DNA from 4 places in the Desulfobacula phenolica genome. Region 3 is predicted to be linked to each of the others. Evidence: predicted binding sites of a transcription regulator. Region 3 holds the regulator's gene; each other region holds the start of a gene.
The links. The regulator sigma-54, encoded in region 3, starts transcription at its own class of promoters, with help from an activator protein. The targets are predictions, from matches to a motif close to TNTGGCACANTTTCTGCTNT.
Positions count from the first base shown of each region.

Region 1 (6,267 bases), on a different contig from region 3:
TCAAACTCAAAATCATCTATATGCCCGGCAAGTGTGGTGTAGGTCTTGTCTTCAGCACTTCTGTCCGGGTCATAATAAAGGTCATGGTCAAATCTTTCCTCGGGCATCCGGCTGATGGAGTATTTTTTGGTCAAAATATTCTCCCACAGGCTGTCCGGGTCATGTGCATGCGGCAGTGTACACCCTATGCCCACAACGGCAATCTCATCGTTGATTTTGTTTTTACGGCTTGAAAAAATTTCAAGAAAATTGACATTTTGATACAAAGTTGATTTGGCTTCAAAATATTTGTCATGGATCTGTTTGATGGTAACGGACCGGTCAAAAAAGGCCAGGCTGTCCCCAACAAGAAAATTGCCTTTTTCCTTGTGTTCATCATCCTCAAACCAAGTGTAATGCTCGGGTCCTGGATTCTTAAAATCCGGGATAAATCCTTTGGCACCAATGAGCAATGAGCCGATGTTTCTTTTTTCAAAAGCCCTTTTTCTAATCTCAAGACTCTCTTTGTCCTTGATCATCCGGGCTTCATTTTCCACCATCATCCTGGCAAATTCTGTCGGAGCGGTCCTGGAGGCCAATCCCAGACTTTTACCGATCACCATGGTTTCATTTTCTTTGAGGATAATGTCCCGGTATTGGGACTTAATGCATTTGGTTTCCACGATTTCATCGGCAAAAAGATAGGCTGTTCCCACCTGGATACCGATTTTAGCCCCTTTGGCTGCAAGAAAAGAGGCAAACCCTGAAACAAAAAAAGAGGCAAAGCAGGTGGAAATACCACCGGCAAATACCAGGTACAGATCTGACAAATCATATTCTTTATTGATCAAGGCGGCAATGGCAGCTTCCCACAGCACCATGCTGGAAAGGGTTCCCACATGGCCGCCGGCTTCCCCGCCTTCAAAAATAAACCGTTTGCACCCGCTTTTCAAAGCATTTTCCATCATGGAAATTGACGGAGTGTGAAGATAAGTTTTGGTGCCTGCTTTTTCAAGTTCCGCCACCTGGGAGGGAATCCCGCCGGCAAACAATGCATAGGGAACCTTATACTTTTTCACCATATCCAGGTGCTGTTTTACAGAAGGATTAAAGGCTTCAATACCCACAAGCCCTGCACCGAAATTATCCACTTTTCGGGCACCGTCTTTGAGCATATCGTCGGCCAGCTGTTCAGGAAGACTTCCCACTGCAAAAAACGGCAAAGCCCCCTGTTCAAGAACCTTGTTTGCAAAATCAGAACTGTCGGAAATATTTGCCATGGGTCCCTGGATCAGCGGAAATTTCGTTCCTTGGGCTTCGGCAAATGCAGAGTCCGGTTTTACAGGGTCAAACTCATCAATAAAATTTAAATTTTCACCAATGGTTTTAAATAAGCTTGAAATAATATCACCCAGACAACTTGACTCTTTTATAAAGTCTTTTGCAAATATACCGTCCTGGCCCAGATAAAAAAGAGACTGGATAAACTGGACATCTGTTTTGTCAAATGCAGTCATATTATCTTCGATCAATTCATACAGTTTTTTTCTTCCCTGTGGATCATCAGCAAATTCAACTGCTTTGAGTTTCAGGTCTTTAACAATTTTAGTTCCCAGTTTTGCAAACACCCTGTAAATATCGCTGCCGTCAACCGTAATATCGGTGGAATCACTTTCATCCACCATTCCCAAAAGCTTTTTAAAATTATCCGATACCGGGGCTTCATCGGTCATGAGAAACTGGCTGTCCATGACAAGACCTGAGACACCGGCGGCAAACATGCCTGCTGCCGTATACTTTCCCACACCGCCATGAATGAACAGGGGCAGTCCGCTATTTTTCAAATACCACTGCATCAAGATAAAAGAAGAATATTTTGACACCATTCCACCGGCTTCATTTCCTTTTAGGACAATAGCATGGGGATCAACTGATTTAATCTTATCGTTGATATTAATATCTTTTATTTCAAGAACAATTTTAGTGTCTGCAAAATTGCTGAAATCCGCAGGTGTATCATCTTTTGAAATAGGACAAACTAATAGATCAAGATTCACCATCTGCAGATGTTTGATTTTTTCGATCAGGTCTGTGTCATGATTTGAAAGTCGAATACCAAAACTTAATTTTTCTCTGGAAAGCAACCTGGCGTTTTGAAGGATCTCATCATGGGGTATAAATTCCGTATCAAATACCGGAAGAGCGCCAGCGTTGAAAATTTCTATAAAATACTTTATATCAAATACCTTTACCGGATTATAAACCATCAAAGGAAGTCTTGAATTCAGTATTCTTCTAATCATAAGTGTTTCTCCATAATTTTTTTGTTTTTTATTTCCACGGCACGACCATGGAAATCACATTGCGCCGCTTTATAATACAAATATCGTGCCAACAAAATTAAAACATATAACAACTTGAAAACATAGGTATTTTTTTATTATATCTTTTTTTACGGCTTTCAGTACCGGTTTTTAACTTGCATTCTATGCATACAATATGTACAAAATTGTACATTATCAAAAAAACACTCTTTGATGGAGAACCGATTGAAAAAAGCAAAACTCAGTTCAGAAGAACACCACTTTTTCAGGACAGTCTATAATGCCGCTTTTGCAAATCCTTTCAGCGCTTTGAGAGAAAAGCTTGACATTAAAATTGCAGGCCATTTTCCTTCGGCCTCACGAAGAGAAAGCAAAGACCTGTGTATAAATGAAGTGGATCACCGGATAAAAACTCTTGAAAGCCAGGGCCGTGCCGACATCAATGCGTTTCAAGGCCAGGACAAGGAGATCATTACAATTGTATTTTTGTTTGATATCTTTCACAAATTCAGAGATGAGTTTGATCAGCTGATAAAGGATCAAATCAAAGCTCAGGACATCCCGGTCAAGGTTCCGTTTGCCCCAAAAGCCATGGAAATGCTCCATAAAAAAGGATTTGACGACAAAAGCGTTTTCCATTATTTTGCCCTGTCCTACCAGCTCAGACGGGCTTTTTATTTTATTTCCAACTCTCTTGTGGGCAGCAGCCCATGCATGAAAACACTTAAAAAACATTTATGGTACAATGTTTTCACTTATAATATAGATCTTTACAACAAATTCTTATGGAACAAAATGGAGGATTTTTCCACCCTGCTTTTAGGGGAAACCGGCACGGGAAAAGGTACGGCTGCCAAGGCCATTGGAAGAAGCGGGTATATCCCTTTTGATGAAAAAAAACAATGTTTTGCCCAGAGCTTTACCCGGGCTTTTTCTTCGCTGAACCTTTCCCAGTATCCTGAAACCCTGCTGGAGTCTGAATTATTCGGCCACACAAAAGGTGCCTTTACAGGTGCAATGGAGGATTACCAGGGCGTGTTTGACCGGTGCAGCCCCCATGGTTCCATTCTTCTGGATGAAATAGGTGAGATCCCCAACCATGTTCAGATCAAATTATTACGGGTTCTCCAGGAAAGAACTTTTTCCCCTGTGGGAACCCATGAGACATCAAGATTCAACGGACGGGTCATTGCAGCGACCAACAGGCCCAAAAAAGATATTCTTGACGGCAAGGTGTTCAGGGACGATTTTTATTACCGTCTGTGTTCGGATATCATTGAAGTACCGCCTCTGAGTACTCGGATCAGGGAAAAACCGTCCGAACTCGATGACCTGCTTGATTTCACCATACAAAGAATGACCGGCACCCGTTCTGAAAAATTAATTCTAAAAGTCAAAAGAATTATTGACCGGCGGCTTGGAAAGAATTATCAATGGCCTGGAAATGTACGGGAACTTGAGCAATGCGTTAGAAGCGTTCTGTTGCGGCGGGACTATAAAGGCAAACAAAAAGATGACAAAGAAACCGGGTCCCTGACCCAGGAACTGATACAGGGAATTTCAAACCGGAACATTTCTGTGCCGTTGCTGGTATCAGGATATTGCAGGCTATTGTATGAAAAATTCGGCACCTATGAAAAGGTGGCAAAGCTGACAGGACTGGACAGACGAACCATAAAAAAACATATTATAAATTTTAAAAGAGATTGAAAAAGTTTATGCTCTATTTTTTACCCCACTCACTCAAAGGTATTTTATCCCTGACATTGTATACATTAAACACCATCTGTTTAACCCCTCCATTGATTTTACTGGCGTTATTTAAATTTCTTATCCCGGTTTATTGTGTTGTTGTTATTATTGACAACATACTGATATCCATTGCCAACCTCTGGATAGAGATTAATTCATTCAACTCAAAACTGTTTTGCAAAATAGAATGGGATATCAGGGGGCTTGAAAACCTGAAAAAAAAAGAATGGTATCTTGTTATTTCCAACCACCAGTCCTGGGTTGACATTTTAGCATTGCAGACCATTTTGAACAAAAAAATCCCCATGCTGAAATTTTTTTTAAAACAGGAACTGATCTGGGTCCCGTTTTTAGGGCTGGCCTGGTGGGCTTTGGATTTTCCATTCATGAAACGGTATTCAAAAAAACAATTAACAAAAAAACCCCACCTGAAAGGCAAAGATCTTGAAAGGACAAAAAAGGCCTGTGAAAAATTCAAACACACGCCAATCTCCATCATCAATTTTGTTGAAGGAACCCGACTCACTCCCCGGAAAAAAGGAGCCCCAGACAATCATTTTACGCATCTTTTAAATCCAAAAGCCGGTGGAATAGCATTTGTTTTAGGCTCCATGGGAGACTATTTTCATAAAATCATTGATGTCACAATTGTCTATCCTGATGAAATTCCAACATTCTGGGACTATATTTCAGGCAGGGTCAATAAAATAATTGTTGATTTTGAAGTGATCCCCTTAACAGATTTTCCGACCGGGGATTATTTTAATGACATTGAGTATAAAGATCGATTTTTTATGTGGTTGAATGCTTTATGGCAAAAAAAAGACGAAAAAATAAAACAGTTAAAAGCGGATAAAATTTAATCTGTTTAAACAGTTGTCACCCGCATTTCATAAATATTTTGGCCATCATCAGTGGTGGATACAACTTCCATGATTTTTGCATACCGAATCAGATCCATCACCCGCTTTTCACTGTGATTGCCGACAATCAGGGTTTCCGGCATGATCACCCCGTCAATAATCACGACCGGTTTGCCCGGATTATCTTTGGAAGACTTAACAAGGTTGGTTCTTTCATCAATTATTTTCTCCTTTGTTTTTTCCAGGGCATTGATTTTCATATCCTCTTTTGCCATCATTTCCTCAAGCTTTTCAGACTTAACAAAACCGGCATCCAGACTTTTTTCAGCCTTTTGGGCATTGGTCTTCAACTGGTCAATTCTCGTTTTTAATTCAGTGACGGTCTGGTCATTTTCCGTATCTTTTCCCAGCAAAGAAATTTTTAAATTAATTTCCTTTTCTTCCTGTTGAGATTTGTCAATAAATTGGGCAAGATCTGCAATTTTTTTTTGGACGACCCTATATTCTTCATCTAATTTTTCTTTGTCTTCCCGGTGCTGTTCAGCCTGCTTTTCCAGCTGTTCAAACTTTTCCCTGTTTTTTTCCAGTTCTTTTTCACAAAACACGTCATGGCCGACTCTTATAACACTGGGACCGGCCATTTCAGTGCCGACATTCTTGGCTTTAAGCCCCATTTTGGCTGAAATCCTTGACGACATGAGTTTTCCATTTTCAACCACGCAGCTTCCGGAACAATCAATATCCGAGTCAACAATTTCTTTTTGAATCACAACACTGCCCATGCACAGAATTTTTGAATTGTGTATAAACCTGGCATAAACATTTCCCCGGGCATAAATATTGGCTTCATTAATGCCGCCTGCAATAATCACATCGCCTTCCGCAGTTATAATGCCGCCATCCAGCTCAATGGCTGTAATATCATTGCCGGTTACCTTGAACCCGGCTTTAATCCTACCTTTAACGTTGACATTTCCATCATAATGAATATGGCCTGTTTCATAATCCACATCGCCTTCGGTAATATACTCACTATGAACAAAAATATAACCGGACAGAGTGTATTTCGGATATCCCGTAACTTCCGCAAGAATCTTAAATCCATCCTCTGAAATTTTTGCGCCTTTTCCAAATTTCAAGGCAATGTCTTTTACGGAAACCGTTTCAATTTCATCGCCAAAAATCGTCTGACCGTGTCGTGATTCAAGCATGGGAACTTTTTCAGCAAGCACGGTACCTTCTTCAACATAAGGTGTCTCACCCCGGTCTTTAAAATCAACAGTGCCGTCTAATTTAAACCCACCGGCTTTCAAATAGTCTGTATTAAAAAAGAATTCAACCCTGGCGTC
Region 1 is NZ_FNLL01000002.1:176,198-182,464, forward strand. It holds gene BLT94_RS03280 (type I polyketide synthase) at 1-2,282, opposite strand, end outside; gene BLT94_RS03285 (sigma-54-dependent transcriptional regulator) at 2,529-4,013, shown strand; gene BLT94_RS03290 (acyltransferase) at 4,022-4,918, shown strand; gene BLT94_RS03295 (FapA family protein) at 4,924-6,267, opposite strand, start outside.
Region 1: a site for sigma-54 is predicted at 2,356-2,375, ahead of BLT94_RS03280 (type I polyketide synthase). Genes of this name have one in related genera too.

Region 2 (6,267 bases), on a different contig from region 3:
GCCGTAGACATTGACGATGCTATGTTCCCCGGTTAACTGCCATGGGCCAATGGTGTTAGACCAATGAGGTCAAACCAATGAGGTCAAACCAATGAGGTCAGACTGGTGTTGTGATCAAGCCTGATTTTTGTTCCGGCCCACTATTCTCATTCAGTGCTAAAGATGCTATATTAGCTCTTTATAGAGCAAGCAAATACCGGGATCAAATCAACTTTGGATGGGAAAAAGATGAAAAATTTTAAAGCCAACGGACTGCCCCTGTTAATCGGAAGCCTCCCCATGGACAACCATGAAAAAGCAACAAAACTGGTTCTTGACCACACACCTGATATCCCGCTTTGGGTACAACTGCCGCTTTACAAGGAAGAAGGCATGATAGATCAATTTCTTCCCGGGCTGCCCGGCTTCACCGGTGAAACCGGAAAAAGCATCCTGGACACCTCACTGCCGGGGTTTGATGAAGAGTTGATTGCCTATTTTGAAGAGTATCTGGCTGTCTGCGAATCCGCAACTGATCTTGGTGCCTCACGGTTTGCCCTTTCCGGCAAAAGAGGCAAAGGATTTTTTGAATTCTTAAAACAGGTGGATGAAAAAAAGGCTCCGTTTATTGCCCTTAAAGGCCAGGTAACCGGCCCTATCACCTTTGGAACCGCAGTAAAGGATGAACAGGACAAAGATATTTTTTACAACGACCAGTTAAAAGACATCGCCATAAAAAAACTGGCCATGAATGCCAGGTGGCAGGCCGCAGAATTTTCAAAAAGAGGGGCGGTTCCAATTATCTTCATTGACGAACCTGCCCTGGCAGGATTTGGAACATCCGCCTATATTACCATTACCAAAGAAGACGTAACCCAGAGCATTGATGAGATCATCCAGGAAATCCATGCTGAAAACGGCCTGGCAGGTGTCCATGTCTGTGCCAACACGGAATGGGATATGCTTTTGGAATCAAAACTGGATATCATCAGCTTTGATGCCTATTCTTTTTTTGACAAATTCATACTTTACCCGGAAATGATTAAAACCTACCTGGACCAGGGAAAACTTCTGGCCTGGGGCATTGTACCCACAGACAAACCCGAAGTCATTTCGGCGCAAACCACCCAAAAACTTACCCGGATGCTTCATGAACAGATGGACGAATTATCGGATAAAACAGGTATTGATAAAGAGACCATCTTGTCCCAGGCATTTATTACTCCCAGCTGCGGCACAGGCTCACTGGATCTTGGTTCGGCCAAAAAAGTATTAAAACTTACCCAAGAGGTATCAGCAGAATTCAGAAGCGTATAATGCTTAAACAGCTATTGATTTTCCGTTAAGGCTTCTGCTGAAAAATCTGTGGACCGTATTTCCAGCTCTTTAAAATACCGCGGATAATTCTGCATTAATGTGGCAATAATGGTATCCCAGGGAAGGTCGGCAAAAGAGCCGTATTCTTTTACATATTCCATATGCCGGTTACCTTTTTTATCAAAAACGTGAAATATGGAATCTTTTGTTCCGTCAAACTCCAAAGGCTTTACACTAAAATTATTGCAAAGCTCCAGGTTGAATGCAGGGGTTGCCTTTACCCAGATGTTGTTTAAAAACAATTCGGTATAACCATGATACATAAACACATCGGTTCCCATCAATTTTTTTAAACGCTCTGTATTCAGATGATTTTTAACATCTGCGAATCCAAGTCTTGCCGGAATCTTCATGCTCCTGGCGCAGGCGGCCAGCAAAACAGCCTTGGCCACACAAAATCCATATCCTTTATTCAGGACAGAACTTGCCTTCATGGATTTTTTTGGCGGTACAATGCTGTAGGGGTTATACCGGATGCCGTCCCTGACTGCATAATAAAGACTAACCGCCTTTTGCATATCGGTTTCAACAGGGTTGCAATTGCGCCCTGCAAACTCAAGCACTTTTGGATGATCACTGTCAATATAATATGTGGGGGTAAGATATTTTTCCATAATTCAAACCTTATTTCCTTTTCATTGCAACAAATTTTCTTTATGTCAGCATAAAATGCCAGTTTATTCCACCATTTCGGCCATTTCAGTGATGATATGTCTGAGTTCTGTTTCGTTTTTAATGAAAAAGTCTGTTCCTGCCTTTTCAACAAAGTCGCTCACCTGTATCCTGGTTTCATATTTATTGAAACCGCTTTGAACTTCAATCTCAAGCATTGGATATTCATGTTCAAGCTCCACCCGCATGGTGTTTCCCTGGTGCTGATATATGAAGTTATACTCGGCTTCTTCTTCAAGGCTTATTCCTGCTACATTGGCAGGCTTTCTTTCTGATACTTTCTGCCATCGTTCACACAAGACACCATCAATGTAATCGATCAAAAAATCATCCATCTTTGCGTATGCAAGTGCGCTTTTAAATCCTTTTTTTATTTTATCAAACAATCCCATTTTGTTCTTCCTTTTAATAGTTTAAATTTTATGATCATGATAAAAAAACATCTAAAAGTAAATCTTTCATTTTATTATTTCAAGGCTGATGACTGATATTGTTACTCTTTATTGATTGAGGCAATTCCGGAAAAAATCAGCACCCGGCTGTAAAACAGATGCCCTTTTTTTGAATTTCACACAATAAAAGATCTCCATCAATTGACTCACACTGTCCCATCTTGCACAAAAAACCGCGACCGGAAACAACACTGTCCCACATTATGAGACACTTATCCCTGACAATTTATCAGACCAATTCGTCCATACAGCCCCAAAAAGCAGCACTCCAAAGACAGGCACGCTTTTTGCTTAATTTATTATTAATGCTCATATTTTAAATAACTGCCACGGGCAGACCTGGTCTTTCACCTTGGTTTGCCCATAACAAAGATTGAAAGTCGCTGTTTGGATTTTTGAAGACTTTCGTACAAACAAAAAGGGGGTTGCACCATGAGAAAACCCTATGGAAGACAAACAAAAGAAAAAGTTGGAAAAATCCTTCTGGAACCCCACAGAGAAACCGCCATGAAATTGTTGGAACAAATACCTGACGAACAATTGGTGGGACATCTTTTTTCTCATTTTTACCATAAAGACGAGCGGATTAAATTTCGCAGCATTGCCGCAATGGGAACCCTTGGATCTCGAATGGGACGCCGTGACATTGAAAAATCAAGAATCCTTCTTCGGCGGATTATGTGGAACCTGAATGACGAATCCGGCGGAATCGGGTGGGGATCACCCGAAGCCATGGGAGAAATTCTCTGTCAAAGCCCGGAACTTGCACTGGAATTCAAATCCATTCTTTTTTCATACCTTGATCCGGAAGGCAATTATCTTGAGCATGAAATGCTTCAAAGAGGTATTTTATGGGGAATCGGGACATATCTTGAATCCTCACCCCATGATTTGAATGAAAAAACAAAAGGACTACTGTATGGATATTTACACTCCACAGATCCTGTTAAACGGGGATATGCCATAAGAGCCCTGATCAATGCCGGGGACTTTGACTGTAGTCTTGTGCCTGAAAATATTATCACCGACATGCAGCAGATCAACATTTTTACAGGCTGGAATTTTGTTGCAACCCGTATTTCAGATATGGCCCTGTCCTGTGAAAGCCACAAAGTATTTGCTTAACCTTAAAAAACAGCATCAGCCGGACATGTATAAACAAAATAAAAATGAAGGACAAGGTCATGCTTGAAAAAAAATGTGATATCAATATCGATCGAACAATTGACCTTGCCAGGGAGATGATCAGACTGGCCCAGACGGGATATGAACAGCGGGAAGACCCTGACTGCGGCATCCTTTACGGTATTCTTCTGGATTCCGGTTACCGACTGCTTGATCTTGCACAAAAAGAAAAGCAGTCACACAAGCAAAAAAGGCTGTTGGAGTGCCGCGTTAAAAAAGGAAAACATTTAATGAAAACATATGGTAGTTCAATATCATGAAAATCCCGATTTTAGACATATCCTGTTGCATCCTTTGTGAAGTGTGTGTTGATGTGGCCCCTCATGCCTTTAAAATAAATGATGCGGGCTTTATCGAACTGCTTGAACTGGATGACTATTCAGATGAGGATATTCATGAAGCCGTAAAAAATTGTCCAAAAGATTGTATCTGCTGGGAATAATTTTTATGCTATACGGTTTTTTAATCGAAACTTCAGGTTTTATTTTCCGAATTAACCCCCAAAAAAAACATTGCGTCTGATACACAAATGTGTCATTTACCTAATCAGTATCCATAATAACTGCCACAGGCAGACTTGGTCTTTCACAGAGTTTGCCCGCGACAAAGCGTGAAAGTCTCGATTGGGATTACCAGAACTTTCATATAAACACATTGTTTTTTTTATGTCTGGAAAATGGAAAATGGCTGATTTGACACACACTCTGCTGGATCACGACAATCTCAAGCTTGTTCTCGACAACCTGAAACTCGGTATCATTGCCCATACCACAAACAGGATCATTACGGTTTTTAATAAGGAAGCGGAAAGAATCACCGGTTATTTAAAAGAAGAGGTGATCGGAAAAGACTGCCATATGGTTTTTCAGGAGCCGTTTTGCGGAGGAAAATGTTCTTTTTGTGACGGCCCGCCGGACTTTCCATTTGACACAAAAGAATATCCTTTGAACATTATTACCAAAGACGGTTCTGCCCGTCAGCTTGAAATGACCGTTTCAGCCATCATCAGCCATGACAATGTATTCAAGGGAGTTCTTGCATCCTTCAAAGACGTGACCGAATCCTTTAACCTGTCATTAAAAGCTGAAACCCTTTCAAGCTTTGCCGGCATCATCGGCAAAGACAAAACCATGCAGGATATTTTCAGGCAGATCCGGGATGTTGCCATGTACAATTATCCCGTCCATGTTTCAGGGGATACGGGAACCGGAAAAGAAAGGGTGGCATATGCCATTCATGATATCAGTTCATACGGTAACGGTGCTTTTGTACCTGTAAATTGCGGGGCACTTCCCGAAGGAATTGTGGAAAGTGAATTGTTCGGACATGTCAAAGGCGCTTTTTCCGGTGCCATAAAAGAAAGAAAAGGACGGTTTGAACTGGCCCATAAGGGAACGCTGTTTCTGGATGAAGTGGCGGATCTGCCTTTAAAAACCCAGGTAAAACTTCTAAGATTCTTACAGGAAGGCTCTTTTGAAAAAGTCGGCGGTGAAAAAAAAGTATCTGTGGATGTCAGGATTATCAGTGCCACCAATAAAAACCTCAAGGCGGAAGTTCTGGCCGGTAATTTCAGGGAAGACCTTTACTACCGGCTGAATGTGATTCCCATCCACCTGCCGCCTTTACGACAGCGAAAAAACGACATCCCGCTTTTAGCTGCCCATTTTTTAAAGGAAGCGGAAAAAGAAAGCAAAAATGGTGTTCCACAGCTTGCCGAAGAGACCCTTGATGTCATGCTTGATTATCATTGGCCGGGAAATGTCAGAGAATTAAAAAATGTTATCCAGTTTTCCGTAGTGCGCTCAAGGGGCAATAAGATTTTGCCATCGGATCTTCCCATGGAGATCACTGAAAATAAAATTTTCAGCGTTAAAACAGCAAACACGCCGCCAGCCCCGGAGATCCTTACTGCCAAAGGCAAGCTTGACATTGAATCTGTTAAAACGGCAATAAAAAAAACAGGCGGTAATAAATCCAAGGCAGCCAAGGTATTGGGTGTTGGACGGGCAACCCTTTACAGGTTTCTTGCCCGTAATGAAGAGCTTAAAACCTATGCGGATCAGTTTTGATGAGCAAATTATTTTTTCTTTAAATTTTCCAAAGTATATCCGATATCAAATATTTCATGGCAGGAAGGACAGATAAACAGCCACCTGAGTCTATCCTTGTCCTGTTTTAACATGGTATGAAATCCATCACTGTAACCGCAAATCGGGCAAAACCTGAATTCGGCGTCAAATACGATTGAATTGATCTTATTGTCCATTTCATCTCCTCCGTTTACAATCAAGGCATTATCCGACGATACCCGGCAAAGAAATTAAAATCAATGATTTATAATAAAAAATAATTTAGCGCTTGACTTTCAACCCACGCTCTTTTATTATATGAAGATTATATTGCTTTATGTTAAGCGTATAAATTTTCTTTCAAAGGTGTACATTCCAGACAATAAAATTGGTATTACCCCCCAAAGTTAGAATTTTTTTTTATTTTTATTACAGGAGATTGCCAATATGGCGAACGGTATCGTAAAATGGTTTAACGACTCAAAAGGTTTTGGATTTATCGAACAAGAAAGCGGAAACGATGTTTTCGTACA
Region 2 is NZ_FNLL01000012.1:29,773-36,039, forward strand. It holds gene BLT94_RS17665 (acyl-CoA dehydrogenase) at 1-36, shown strand, start outside; gene BLT94_RS17670 (uroporphyrinogen decarboxylase/cobalamine-independent methonine synthase family protein) at 229-1,296, shown strand; gene BLT94_RS17675 (transglutaminase-like domain-containing protein) at 1,308-1,970, opposite strand; gene BLT94_RS17680 (hypothetical protein) at 2,034-2,420, opposite strand; gene BLT94_RS17685 (DVU0298 family protein) at 2,913-3,605, shown strand; gene BLT94_RS17690 (hypothetical protein) at 3,665-3,925, shown strand; gene BLT94_RS17695 (ferredoxin) at 3,922-4,107, shown strand; gene BLT94_RS17700 (sigma-54 interaction domain-containing protein) at 4,349-5,734, shown strand; gene BLT94_RS17705 (hypothetical protein) at 5,743-5,931, opposite strand; gene BLT94_RS17710 (cold-shock protein) at 6,182-6,267, shown strand, end outside.
Region 2: a site for sigma-54 is predicted at 2,755-2,774, ahead of BLT94_RS17685 (DVU0298 family protein). Genes of this name have one in related genera too.

Region 3 (6,267 bases):
CGTTGATATATAAAAATTTTTTAAGCAAGGAAGATTCTTGTTCTTGAAAAAATCCATTTTTGTCATCCACATCAAAATCATAAACTTTTTGTTCGAGAAAACGATCGGAAATATTCAAAACATCTGTTTGAAAATTTTTATCCCTTATATAATGATAAAATCCTCTTTTTGTAATATTGCCGGCCATATCTTCGGCAACGACAGAAATTTGAGTACCCGAACCCTGCACGTGGCTTAAAGCAAAAAAAGCAGCATAGATCTGTTTATCTTCAAACAAACCGGCATGACCCGGGAAGAAATTATCCCCAACTTTAACACCGCTTTTTAAATTTTCTTCAAATATCCTGTAAATAACAAGACCGGAACCTCCACGTTCAATATTGTGACGTTTCGTTAAGACCCTCACCTTGGGAGGTTTTGAATCAATAACGACCTTTTTTTCGATATAAAAAACATTGCCCTTGTTCCAGCCTCGCCATGAAAAATCAGAAACCATTATCCGGATAACCGCTTCACCATCGGTCATCCCATATTTCCAGAACAAAACAGGTATGGTAAAAGTATCTTGCGTCTTCTTCACTTCAGGAAACAAACCTAAAAAATTTGAAGAAGCATATTGCTTTTCCAGCAAAACCTTTTCTTTGCCCTGCTGCATTATGGATACCATAATCTTGCGCAGACCTGTTTGATGATCTGTAATATTCAGTGACATTTCATAGGATTTTTTCAAGTATATAGACGGTATTGTAATATCGACAATTGGTTTTTTGCTTTCAAATTTATGAACAAGCACCCAAACAATTGGAATAAAAACAACAAAAAACAGAACAAAAAAGACAACTCTTTTCATCAATAATACCTATCTTTTCAGGAGGTTAGTGTGTGAATAAATAAATTTACAGTAAAATAGCAGCTATGATCGAACTTATCAAGCAATTTTCCATTCTTGACTTTTTTGACCTCAAAATATAATTTGGCTTCAAAACCTTTTATTCAGGATGCAATTATGGACAATTTTTTTTTCAATTTAGTCGATAGACCCGACCCAAGATTTTTTCTCATTGCCGGCCCTTGTGTGATAGAAAGCCATGAAATCACTTACCGTATTGCAAAACATTTAAAAAAAATTACAGAACAACTTGATATTCCTTTTATTTTCAAGGCATCCTTTGACAAAGCAAACCGCACTTCCGTTCACTCTTTCAGGGGACCTGGCTTTAACGAAGGATTAACCATTCTTGACAAAATCAAAAAAGATCTGGATATCCTTGTTATTTCAGACATTCATTTGCCTGACCAGGCTCAAAAAGCGGCAAAGGTTCTGGATATTCTCCAAATACCGGCATTCTTGTGCAGACAGACGGATTTAATCATGGCAGCCTGCAATACAGGCAAACCGGTCAACATAAAAAAAGGACAGTTTTTATCTCCTATTGACTGTAACAATATTCTTAACAAGGCAAAAGAATCCAAAAATACCAATATCTGTATAACCGAAAGAGGGTCTTCATTCGGTTATAATAATCTTGTTGTGGACTTTAGATCCATACCTATTATCAAAAATTTAGGTGTACCGGTTGTCTTTGATGCGACACATAGTGTTCAACTCCCTGGAGGTGCCACGGATTCTTCTGCCGGAGAAAGGCAATTTGTACCCACTTTATCAAAGGCCGCCATAGCAGCAGGTGCAAACGGATTGTTTATTGAAACCCATCCGGAACCTGACAAAGCCCTGTGCGACGGACCCAATTCCATGCCGTTAAACGATATGAAAGATCTTTTAACCACCCTTGTGGCAATCAAAAAAGCAGTAGGATAACACATATGAAAACCAAGCTTGCAAATATTGATCTTTTGCTGCTGGATGTGGATGGAGTATTAACAGACGGAAGCATCACCTATTCAGATTCGGGAGAGCAGATAAAGAGTTTTCATTCACGAGACGGCTTAGGACTGCGACTGCTGATGGATGCAGGAATTGGGGTCGGAATTATCACCGGCCGTAAATCAAAGGCCTTGGAATACCGGTGTGAAAATCTTGGGATAACATTGTTGTTTGACGGTATAAAGGACAAATCAAAAGCCCTTGACACCATCACTGCCCGGACAGGAACAGCACCTGAAAAAATAGCGTTTGTCGGAGACGATCTGATTGATCTTCCTGTCATGAAAAGAGTGGGGCTTTCTTTTTGTGTTCCAGAAGCACCAGAAGAGGTTAAAATCCATTCAGACATTATAACAATCCAAAAAGGAGGTCAGGGAGCTGTCAGGGAAATTTGTGACAACATTTTGAAAGCAAAGGGATTATGGGACATCATTCTTAATCAATACCTGTTATGACATACGCTTCAAAACACAAACTGACCTACCCTTTGATTGGCATTTTGATTTTGATGATTCTCATCATCAGTGGATTTTTTTATTTTGACAAGCTGCTTTCTACCCCACCGCAACTTCACGATATTAAAATAGACTCCAAAGCCGCCTTAAAATTAAACGTTTTAAAGCAAATTTCAAAAAAAAACGGGATAAAGGAGTGGGAGTTGAAAGCCGGCTCTGCAACACTCTTGAAAGATGAAAATAAGGCTGTTCTAATCGATGTATCAGTCTTTTTTTTTACAAAAGACAATAAAAAGGTTCACCTGACATCTCAAGAAGGCGTACTCCAGACAAAGACGCATGATATGACATTTTCCGATAATGTGGTTGTAACCCATGAAACTTCTGTCCTGAGAACTGATAAGTTGCATTATAACAAAAAAGAACATATAATCTATTCCAATACTCATGTGAGGCTTGAAAAGGAAAAGTCCTTTATTGAAGCAGATTCAATGAAAACGGAACTCAATGATAGTATGATAATTTTAAATGGGCATGTTAAAGGAAATTTCAGTGAAAAATTTGTTCTTTAATAAATCAACCCGCCTTTTTTTTGTGCTTTTTTTTATTTTTTGTTTTATAGGGCTGTGGCAGATAAAAATTGCCCACTCCCAAACGCAAAAGACTTTCAAAGAAGCTCCTCTTCACGTTGAATCCGATAAAATGATTGCACAAAAAAATACCTCAATGATTGAATTTATCGGTAATGTCAAAGTCACAAAAGCGGATTCCATTGTTTTTGCTGATTCCATTCAAATTTACTTTATGGATGACAATAAAAACAAGGATGCTCAAAACAATATCAAAAAAATTGTTTCCACCGGCAATGTCAAATACATTGCCGGCGAACGAAAGGCATTTGCCGACAAAGCTGTCTATACAACCCAAGACGGAATATTGGTTCTCACGGGCAAAGCTCCCAAATTAATAACAGGCTCAAGTTTTGTAACCGGAACAAAGATTACCCTTTTCAGAAATCAAGATAAAGTACTCGTGGAAAGTGACGGTACAAAAAGAGTTGAAGCGCTTTTTAATCCTGAAGATAATATCACTGAAAAACAATAATGACACAACTTGCATTAAAAAATCTTGTAAAAATCTATGACGGCAAAAAAGTTGTGGATCATGTCAGCCTTACAGTGAAGCAAGGAGAAGTAACCGGACTTTTAGGACCAAACGGGGCTGGCAAAACAACTACATTTTATATATCGGTTGGATTGATCAAACCCGACCAGGGTGAAGTTCTGATTGATGATGATGATATTACGCAATATCCAATGTATATAAGAGCAAGAAAAGGAATAGGATATCTTCCTCAGGAATCAAGCATTTTTAAAAAATTGACGGTAAAACAAAATATTACAGCCATACTTGAAGTGTTGCCTCAAAACGGCATTGATATTGAACAAAAAACCATGGGCCTGATGAAAGAGCTTGGCATTATCAATCTTGCCGGGCAAAAAGCCGGCTCACTTTCCGGAGGAGAGAGACGGCGGCTTGAAATTTCAAGAGTCCTTGCCACAGACCCTTTGTTTATTCTTCTGGACGAACCCTTTGCAGGGATTGATCCTTTGGCGGTTATTGATATCCAGCAAATAATTTATCATTTGACTAAAAAAGGAATAGGCGTTTTAATATCAGATCATAATGTAAGAGAGACCTTAGGGGTTTGTGATAATGCCTATATTATGAACCAGGGTAAAGTTATTGAATCGGGAAATCCTGATAAAATCATTTCAAGCAAATTAGCTAAAAAAATCTATTTGGGAGAAAATTTTAAACTATAATTATGGAACTTGGATTACAACAAAGTTTAATCTTGACTCAGCAACTGGTCATGACGCCTCAACTTCAGCAGGCTATCAAGTTGCTCCAGCTGTCGCGCCTTGAGCTTGCCGAGATGATTCAACAGGAAATGGAACAAAATCCTGCTCTTGAAGAGGCCGGGACAGAAGAGCCATCCGACAATAATATTACAGCCCTGGAAAATGAAACCGCTTCCCCTGAAAAAGAAACCCCCTTAAAAGAAGTCACCATTGAAGAAAAGGTAAGGTCTGACACAGACTGGGAAAATTATATTAATGAATATAATTCCACAGGAAGAGTCTATACGGAATCGGAAAATACCGAAGCGCCGAATTATGAAGCGTTTACTTCTGAAAAAAAGACCCTGCAAGCCCATCTTCAGTGGCAGTTAATGCTCCATGGACTCAGTGAAGAAAAAGAAAAAATCGGTCATATGATTATTGGGAATCTGAACAGGGATGGCTATCTTTGCAGTGATATTGAAGAAATTGCCGAAATTTCCGGTGTTGAAATAGAAGTTGTTGAAGATCTGCTGTCAGTGCTTCAGACATTTGATCCGCCCGGTATTTGTGCCAGAAATCTTCGTGAGACCTTGCTGATTCAAGTTCATCAACTGGGCATTGATAATCCCATTATCACTGAAATCATAAACAATCACTTGAAAAATCTTGAAAACAGAAACAGCAAAAAAATTGCCAAAGCATTAAAAATATCCCTGGATGATGTCAGAGCAGCCGTAAAAATCATTCAATACCTTGAACCTAAACCCGGTCGAAAATTTTCCACTGATGAACCTGCCTATATCACGCCTGATATCTATGTTTATAAGCATGGTGATAATTTTAAAATTGTGATGAATGATGACGGTCTTCCCAAACTTAAAATTAACCGGTTTTATAAAAATGCCATTGCCAACGGTCATAAAATATCAAAAGATGCAAAAAATTACCTCAATGAAAAAATGCAGTCTGCATCCTGGCTGATAAAAAGCATACACCAGCGTCAAAAAACAATATACCTTGTCATGGAAAGCATTCTAAAATTTCAAAATGAATTTTTTGAAAAAGGGATTGCATATTTAAAACCACTGATTCTAAAGGACATAGCAGAAGATATTGAGATGCATGAATCAACAATCAGTCGGGTGACAACCAACAAATATGCCTATACCCCCCAGGGACTTTTTGAGTTAAAATACTTTTTTAACTCTTCAATCGAAAGAACCGGCGGAGAATCCATGGCATCTGCAAGTGTAAAAGAAAGGATAAGACTGCTGATAGAAAACGAAAACCCGGAAAGTACTTTAAGTGATGAAAAAATAGCCAACATTCTTCAAAGCTCAAATATCCAGATTGCCAGAAGAACGGTCGCTAAATACAGGAAAGTACTGAACATACTTCCTTCTAATAAACGCAAACAGCTTTAAGGAGGTTTTTTTATGCAAACAACCGTTACCTTTAAAAAAATTGACACATCTGTTGCTTTAAAATCTTATGTTCAAAAAAAACTTGATAAATTTGATAAAATGCTGGACAGCCCGGCTGAAGCATATGTTGTGTTGTCTGTTGAAAAAATCAGACATATAGCTGAAATCACACTTACTTGCGACAAATTAAAAATTCATGCCAAAGAAGATTCCGAAAGCATGTATTCCTCTATTGACGCGCTGATGGATAAAATAAAACCCCAAATTAAAAAACACAAAGAAAAAGTCAAACAGCATCTGTCAAGAAATAAGCAGAGCATTAAAAATGAATCTGCCCAATTAAATTTATCAACAGAATCATTGGACAACCCTATGACAGACCAGATGGTAGATACGATAATTATTGAAACAGTTGATACTAAACCCATGGATATTGAAGATGCGGTGATTGAATTAGATTCCGGCAAGCAATCTTTTTTTGTTTTCAACAATGCCAGGACAGAGCAGCTCAATGTTCTATACAAACACAATAACGGTAAGCTGGGGTTAATCCAGCCCATAGGATAATTCATTAAATGAGAATCAGCCAGCTTCTTAATAAAAATTCTATTATTGCAAACCTTAACTCCAGTGACAAAAAAGGGGCTATTGATGAA
Region 3 is NZ_FNLL01000003.1:446,764-453,030, reverse strand. It holds gene BLT94_RS07010 (M23 family metallopeptidase) at 1-850, opposite strand, end outside; gene kdsA (3-deoxy-8-phosphooctulonate synthase) at 1,007-1,819, shown strand; gene BLT94_RS07000 (KdsC family phosphatase) at 1,825-2,340, shown strand; gene lptC (LPS export ABC transporter periplasmic protein LptC) at 2,337-2,912, shown strand; gene BLT94_RS06990 (LptA/OstA family protein) at 2,893-3,444, shown strand; gene lptB (LPS export ABC transporter ATP-binding protein) at 3,444-4,166, shown strand; gene rpoN (RNA polymerase factor sigma-54) at 4,169-5,611, shown strand; gene hpf (ribosome hibernation-promoting factor, HPF/YfiA family) at 5,624-6,178, shown strand; gene BLT94_RS06970 (PTS sugar transporter subunit IIA) at 6,187-6,267, shown strand, end outside.

Region 4 (6,267 bases), on a different contig from region 3:
CGCATTTTACGGTGTTTAAGAATATTGCTTATGGCCTGAAAAAGATTCAAAAGCATGGGATCAAAGAAAAAATAAAGGATCTGGCGACCTCCCTGAATATAGGTCATCTTCTTCACCGCAAACCAGATACGCTTTCAGGCGGGGAACAGCAGCGGGTCGCACTTGCAAGAGCGCTTGCAGTGGAGCCAAGGCTTCTGCTTATGGACGAACCGTTTTCCGCCCTGGATCTTCAGACCCGGAACGAGGCCCGGCGTCTTCTGAAACAGGCGATTCAAGATCGGGGGACAACAGTCATACACATTACCCACGATCTTGAAGATGCCTGGGCCCTGGCCAACAAGATCGCTGTCATAAAGAACGGTCATTTGATCCAGTTTGGTGCGATGGAAGAAATCTTTCATCGGCCGAACTCACAGTTTATTGCGGATTTTGTAGGGGTAAACATCCTTGACGGGCAAGTCATTCAAAGCTCATTAGGGATGAGTACCGTCCGTGTGAACGGCTTTGAGTTGATGTCCCGGGACGAGGCCCCTGTCGGATCACGGGTGAAAGTGGCTATCAGGCCCGAGAATATCGTTGTTCTCAAAGCCCCTCCCGGCCTGGAGTATGCAAAGAACATACTGAAAACAACCCTGACGCAGGTTGTCAATCAGGGAAATACCTGTCTGCTGCATTTGAAATCCCAAGAGACCTTTATCAAGGTTCTGGTTACCCATAACGCCTTGGAAATGAATGCTTTTTGTGAAGGCAACGATGCATACGCAATTGTCCGGCAGGATGATGTCAGGATTATTCCTGAGTCCTGAAGCACAGGACATTGATCGAAAAGATTAAATGAAATAAGGAATTTATTTTTTTAACGATATAAGTTGGCGGCTTGGGTTGATGCAGGTATTGGACGTATAAAAAAATTAAGGGCAAAAATTTTTTGATGCGGTTTTGCCCATTTATATTTTGATATTTACGAGACTTTATGTGTACTTTTTTTTCTGCTGATACCTGCAAGGGCTAAAAGACCAAAACCGAAGAGCATCAGTGTTGACGGTTCAGGCGCATGGTTCCCATGCATGTCGGTATACACACCAAATATTTTAACATCTGAAACCATAATATCCCAATCCTTGTTTTTATGTCCATCGTTGAAGTCCTTGAATTCTACTTTGAATATGGACGGTGTTGTGACAAGATCAAGAAGGTTTGTGTCTATCACCCAAGAACCATTGTCCATCTCCCAGTCACCAAACAGTAGGTTATCATTTATGTATATATCTATATATTCATAGAAGTTTGGGTTATTATCCTTTAAATCTTCGCTTATTGTCCAACATAAAAACGCAGAACTAATTACATCGTTGCCGTCAACGTCTCCTTCGGACAATGTGTCATTGATCAAATCAAAGTTCCATGTATGGGATTTTGACTCATTTCCCCCTGCGTTAAAAATTACATCCTGGGAGTCAAGATCAAGATAAGAGAGGTAAGGGGCAGCATACGGGGATGCAGATGCTGAAGTGGTTAAAATAAATGTCAGTCCTGTTAATAATAACAATAAAAAATTTTTCATGATCTATCCTTTTTGTTTTAAAACAGATTAAATTATTTCCGGAATACCTTAATTGATTATTTTATTTGCAATTTCGTGAAATACGTATGTCTTTGTCCATCCAAAAAAGCAATCTTTGTACCATATGGTAAAACAAAGATTTTTTGTATGAATTATATCACTATTTCAATATGTTGGTTAATGGAAGATCAAATATTTTAATAAGCTTGCCTGAATAGAGTTGATACTATTTTTACATGATTTTAATACAATTTTTATCCAAGTTAAGAATTTTTTTTACATACTTTAAAAATCAAGCAGCATAAAAGGAATTGTCAATATTTTCGTAATAACTTTTGTTTCTGTGAAAAATTCTTTATAATTCGAACATCCCTTACAAAAAGAATTAATCCGGAGACAATCTAATGGAACAGGTCAGGATTCTGGTGGTGGATGATGAACTGGTGATCCGCGAATCTCTTGCCGGCTGGCTGAAAAGAGACGGGCACCATGTTTGTACCGTTGAAAGCGGGGAACAGGCTCTTGATATATTAAAAAACCAAAGTTTTGATATCCTGCTTTTAGATATTCAGCTGGACGGGATCAGCGGCCTGGAAGTTCTTACCCATGTTAAAGAAGAATATGAGGATATTGACGTGATCATGATCACGGCATTTGGAACTGTTCCATCTGCGGTTCAGGCCATGAAATCTCATGCCTTTGATTATATTTTAAAGCCTTTTGATCCGAATGAACTGGGGGTTTTGATCGAAAAACTGGTGGCTCACCGGGCACAGAAAAAGGAAAATATTTTCTTAAAAGAGGAATACGAAAACCTTACCCGGTTTGAGAGCATGATCGGCCAGTCAAAACCAATGCAGGAAGTTTTCAGGCTTATTCAGGATATACGGGACGTTGAGTCTTCGGTTCTGATTACCGGTGAAACAGGTTCAGGCAAAGGCCTGGCTGCCAAGGCCATTCACTGCAACAGCCCTGTCAAGGATGGTCCTTTTGTGAGTGTGAATTGCGGTGCCATCCCTAAGCATATCATGGAAAGTGAGTTGTTCGGCCACCGCAGGGGCGCATTTACAGATGCCAAGGAAACTAGGAAGGGACGGCTGGAGCTGGCAGCCGGGGGAACTCTTTTTCTGGATGAAATCGGTGAAATCAGCATGCGTATGCAGATTGATTTGCTTCAGGTGCTGGAGGATAAGATTTTTTACAAAGTAGGGGGAACCCAGCCTATTACGGCAAGTTTCAGGGTGATTGCCGCAACCAACGCAGATCTTGAGCAGGCCATCCGAAACCGGACTTTTCGGGAAGATCTTTATTACCGCCTTAATGTGATCTGTTTTACCATGCCGCCCCTCCGGGATCGGAAAGAAGACATCCCTCTTCTGGCAGAGCATTTTTTACACCAGTTTACACGGGAGGTCAACCGGGGGGTGGAACGGATCAGTCGGGATGCCATGGACGAGCTGATGCTTTATGAATGGCCTGGAAATGTCCGGGAATTGTCCAATGCCATTGAACGGGCAGTTGTGGTTTGCAGGACCGGAACTATAACCCCTCGTGATCTTCCCATTGGTGCGTCGCTGGAAGATGAACTTAAAACCAGGTATTTTTCTTTGAATGATATGGAAAAACAGCATATTCATAAAATTCTGGAACAGACCGGCTGGAATATTTCCAAAAGCGCTGTCATTCTTGGTATTGACAGGTCGACTCTTTACAATAAAATCAAACGATACGAATTGAAACCGGATTGAACCGCGTGAGTTTAAACCCATATGATATAAATCCAGATTTTATGAAACCAGATCATATTAACTCAGATCATATGAATTCATATGGGGTCATTATAATTTCACCAGTGGGGGATATCCCCTCATGGATCACTGCTGTCATTGCCGAAAGGGTCAAGGAGATCTTCAGGTTTGAGACGCGGGTATCTGTCCTGCTGGAGGATATTTTTTTTGCCTATGACCGGGATAGGGACCAGTATTATTCTACCCGGATTTTAGAGGAACTGGCGACCAGGATGCCGGAGGATTGCATAAAGCTTCTGGCAGTGACACAAGAGGATCTGTTTATCCCCATTTTAACTCATGTATATGGGGAAGCTCAACTGGGGGGGAGAACCAGCATTATATCCCTTTCCAGGCTTATGGAATATCCAAATTCCGGGTCCAGGGAAAAGAGCCGCTGCAGAATTGTCAAGGAAGCGGTTCATGAACTGGGACATACTTTTGATCTCCGGCATTGTGAAGATGAGCATTGTATGATGCACTATTGCCGCAAGCTTGAGGATGTGGATCATAAATCAGATCGTTTCTGCCGGTATTGCAAAATTTTTCTGTCCGATTCTATCAAGTCCCTTGGGGTATGAATCGTTTCAGCAAATCTTCCCAGGATACGCCGGGAAGATTGCCAAAAAGATCCGACACAAAACTGCCGCCGTCAGCCGCCTTGGCCTGGGTTTCTTCCTCAATAAATGCGGTCAGCCGTTTGACTTCTTGTCCCATGAATCCCTTTGAAGACTTCATGAACATCAATTGTTTCAAATCTTGTTTCAAATCGGGGCAATAAAGCATAAACAGCCAGCCGTCCGTATAGGGTGACTGGTTGATCAGACCAGGTTTTTTTTTGACCTTTGCATTCACTTGTGTGATAACCCCGTTGACAGGAGAAAGAAAATCGACCTTGTGTTTCTGCCTTGACAGGGTGACAGCCGGCAGCCCCTGTTTAAGCTGCTTTCCCATCAAGGGATCGGCAAATGTGTCAAATTTTCCCAACAGCCTGCAGGCAAAATCATCAATGCCTGCGCGAACCATGCCCTGTCCTTCCAGTTTAATCCAGGTGTGTCCAGAGTGAAGATAGTATCCTGTCGGCAGACAAATTCCGTTGATATCATCAAATGCCACCGGTTTTAAGACAGTATGTACCGTGAACTGGTCATGAAAATACTGGTCAAATTCACAATCCGTACAGTGATAGGACTTGGGACAGGTTTTAAATTCAATATGACCTTTCATGTGATGGACACAGGGCCGTCCGGCAAGGGGCATCTGTCTGAGCCGGTCTTTCCAGAAAATAAAGTTTTCCCGTTTGCTTTTAATGGTTTTGATTTTTTGGGGACTGGTTTTATTTTGCCTGATTTTATTTTTACGGCAGACTCTGGTCATTGCCCGGTCAAATTGGCAGGTAATACAGCAAAAATTTTTATAACAGTGTTTTTTAGGAACCACACCTGCCTGCATCCAGAGGCAGTCCGGTAGGCTTGCTTGTTTTAATGCAATCTTCATGGATACCACCCATTATTTGTTTTTATGAGAAAGTCCTGAAAAATTAATACAGCGACTTTAAATTTTTGTTGTGTACCACTCAGGATGAAACACCAGGTTTGCTCATGGCATTTATTTGAATCTTGATCCGGTTTTGAGAAATGTACGGGTCAGGTTCCCCCATCCCAGGCCGGGAAGATTTCCGTAGATATCATGGGTCAGAACCCCTCCATCAGCAGCCAGGGGGCCTGCCACATCCTCTATCATGTCTTCCAGGGTGGTGATTTCACGGTTCAGCCATTCCACACTATCTTCATCTGCCATCAGGTGTTTGACTGCCCTTTTGATATCGGAATTATGAACCGTAAACAGCCACCCGTCCTGGTAAGGCAGTTTGCCTGAAAGGTTCGGGGTGGTTTTTACCGAAGGGTTAACTTTGGTAATCACTCCGTTGACAGGGGAGAGAATATCGGCAAGGTTCCTATTGCGTTTTATACCCCATCCCGGCTTGTTTTGGTTCAGTTCCTGTCCGGTCAAGGGAAGATCGAAATTATCAGGATTACCCAATACCTTGAATGCAAAATCATCCATGCCTATCCGGATGATGCCGCCGCTGTCGATACAGGCCCAGGTGTGTCCGGAATGAAAATAATACCCGTTGGGCAGTTTGAATCCTTTTATATCCGTCATCTTCACCATGGCATGACCTGTGTTCGGTGACAGGGAATCTTCAAACAATTGATCAAAATCACACCTTGAACAATTGTAATTCATGGGGCAGATCCTGTGATCGGCTCTTTGGGTCAGGGTATGACGGCAGGTTCTGTCCCGGCTGTCTTTTTTTCTCATGGCATCCTGCCAGGAAATGTGTTTTCCTGCGGCAGCAAGTTTTGTCATTGCTGCATCATATTTGCAGGTAGTACAGTCGTGATAGTGGTTGCAACCTTTCTTGGACCCTACGCCTGCCTGCATCCAGATACAGGGCCGTTGGATTTTATTTTTTCCGGATTGCCACAAGGTTTGGGGTCTTGAATATGGCTGTTTTTTTGATTGGGTTTTCAGGGTCTCGTTCATTTGGTGTCTCCTTTGGAAGTCTGGTTTGTTGTTTTGTGTTTCTCTATGGATACAACAGAGCAAAAAGGATACCAATCGGTGTTTTGACTGGGCCGGTTATGGATAGTTCCTTTTGACACGGGCTTTTTCAGGCCATTTGAGTTTTTTTTAAAAAAACGAGACAATGGACTATGTGTTGTATTTTACTACACCTGTGTTCATCCTGAACCGGTAATTCCGGTGAAATCCTTTGACAGGCAGACATATAGACTCTTGTTGTATTTTTCTACAGGGGTATGGATATTTCCAACCGTCCCAAAGAAAGGGCTTGATCACAATGTCGGCCACCCAGTAGGCTAATGGGGTATTGTGCTTTTACCAATATTT
Region 4 is NZ_FNLL01000001.1:279,107-285,373, forward strand. It holds gene BLT94_RS01175 (ABC transporter ATP-binding protein) at 1-806, shown strand, start outside; gene BLT94_RS01180 (PEP-CTERM sorting domain-containing protein) at 962-1,564, opposite strand; gene BLT94_RS01185 (sigma-54-dependent transcriptional regulator) at 1,969-3,312, shown strand; gene BLT94_RS01190 (archaemetzincin family Zn-dependent metalloprotease) at 3,354-3,932, shown strand; gene BLT94_RS01195 (glycine cleavage system protein H) at 3,913-4,848, opposite strand; gene BLT94_RS01200 (glycine cleavage system protein H) at 4,960-5,901, opposite strand.
Region 4: a site for sigma-54 is predicted at 1,670-1,689, ahead of BLT94_RS01180 (PEP-CTERM sorting domain-containing protein). Genes of this name have one in related genera too.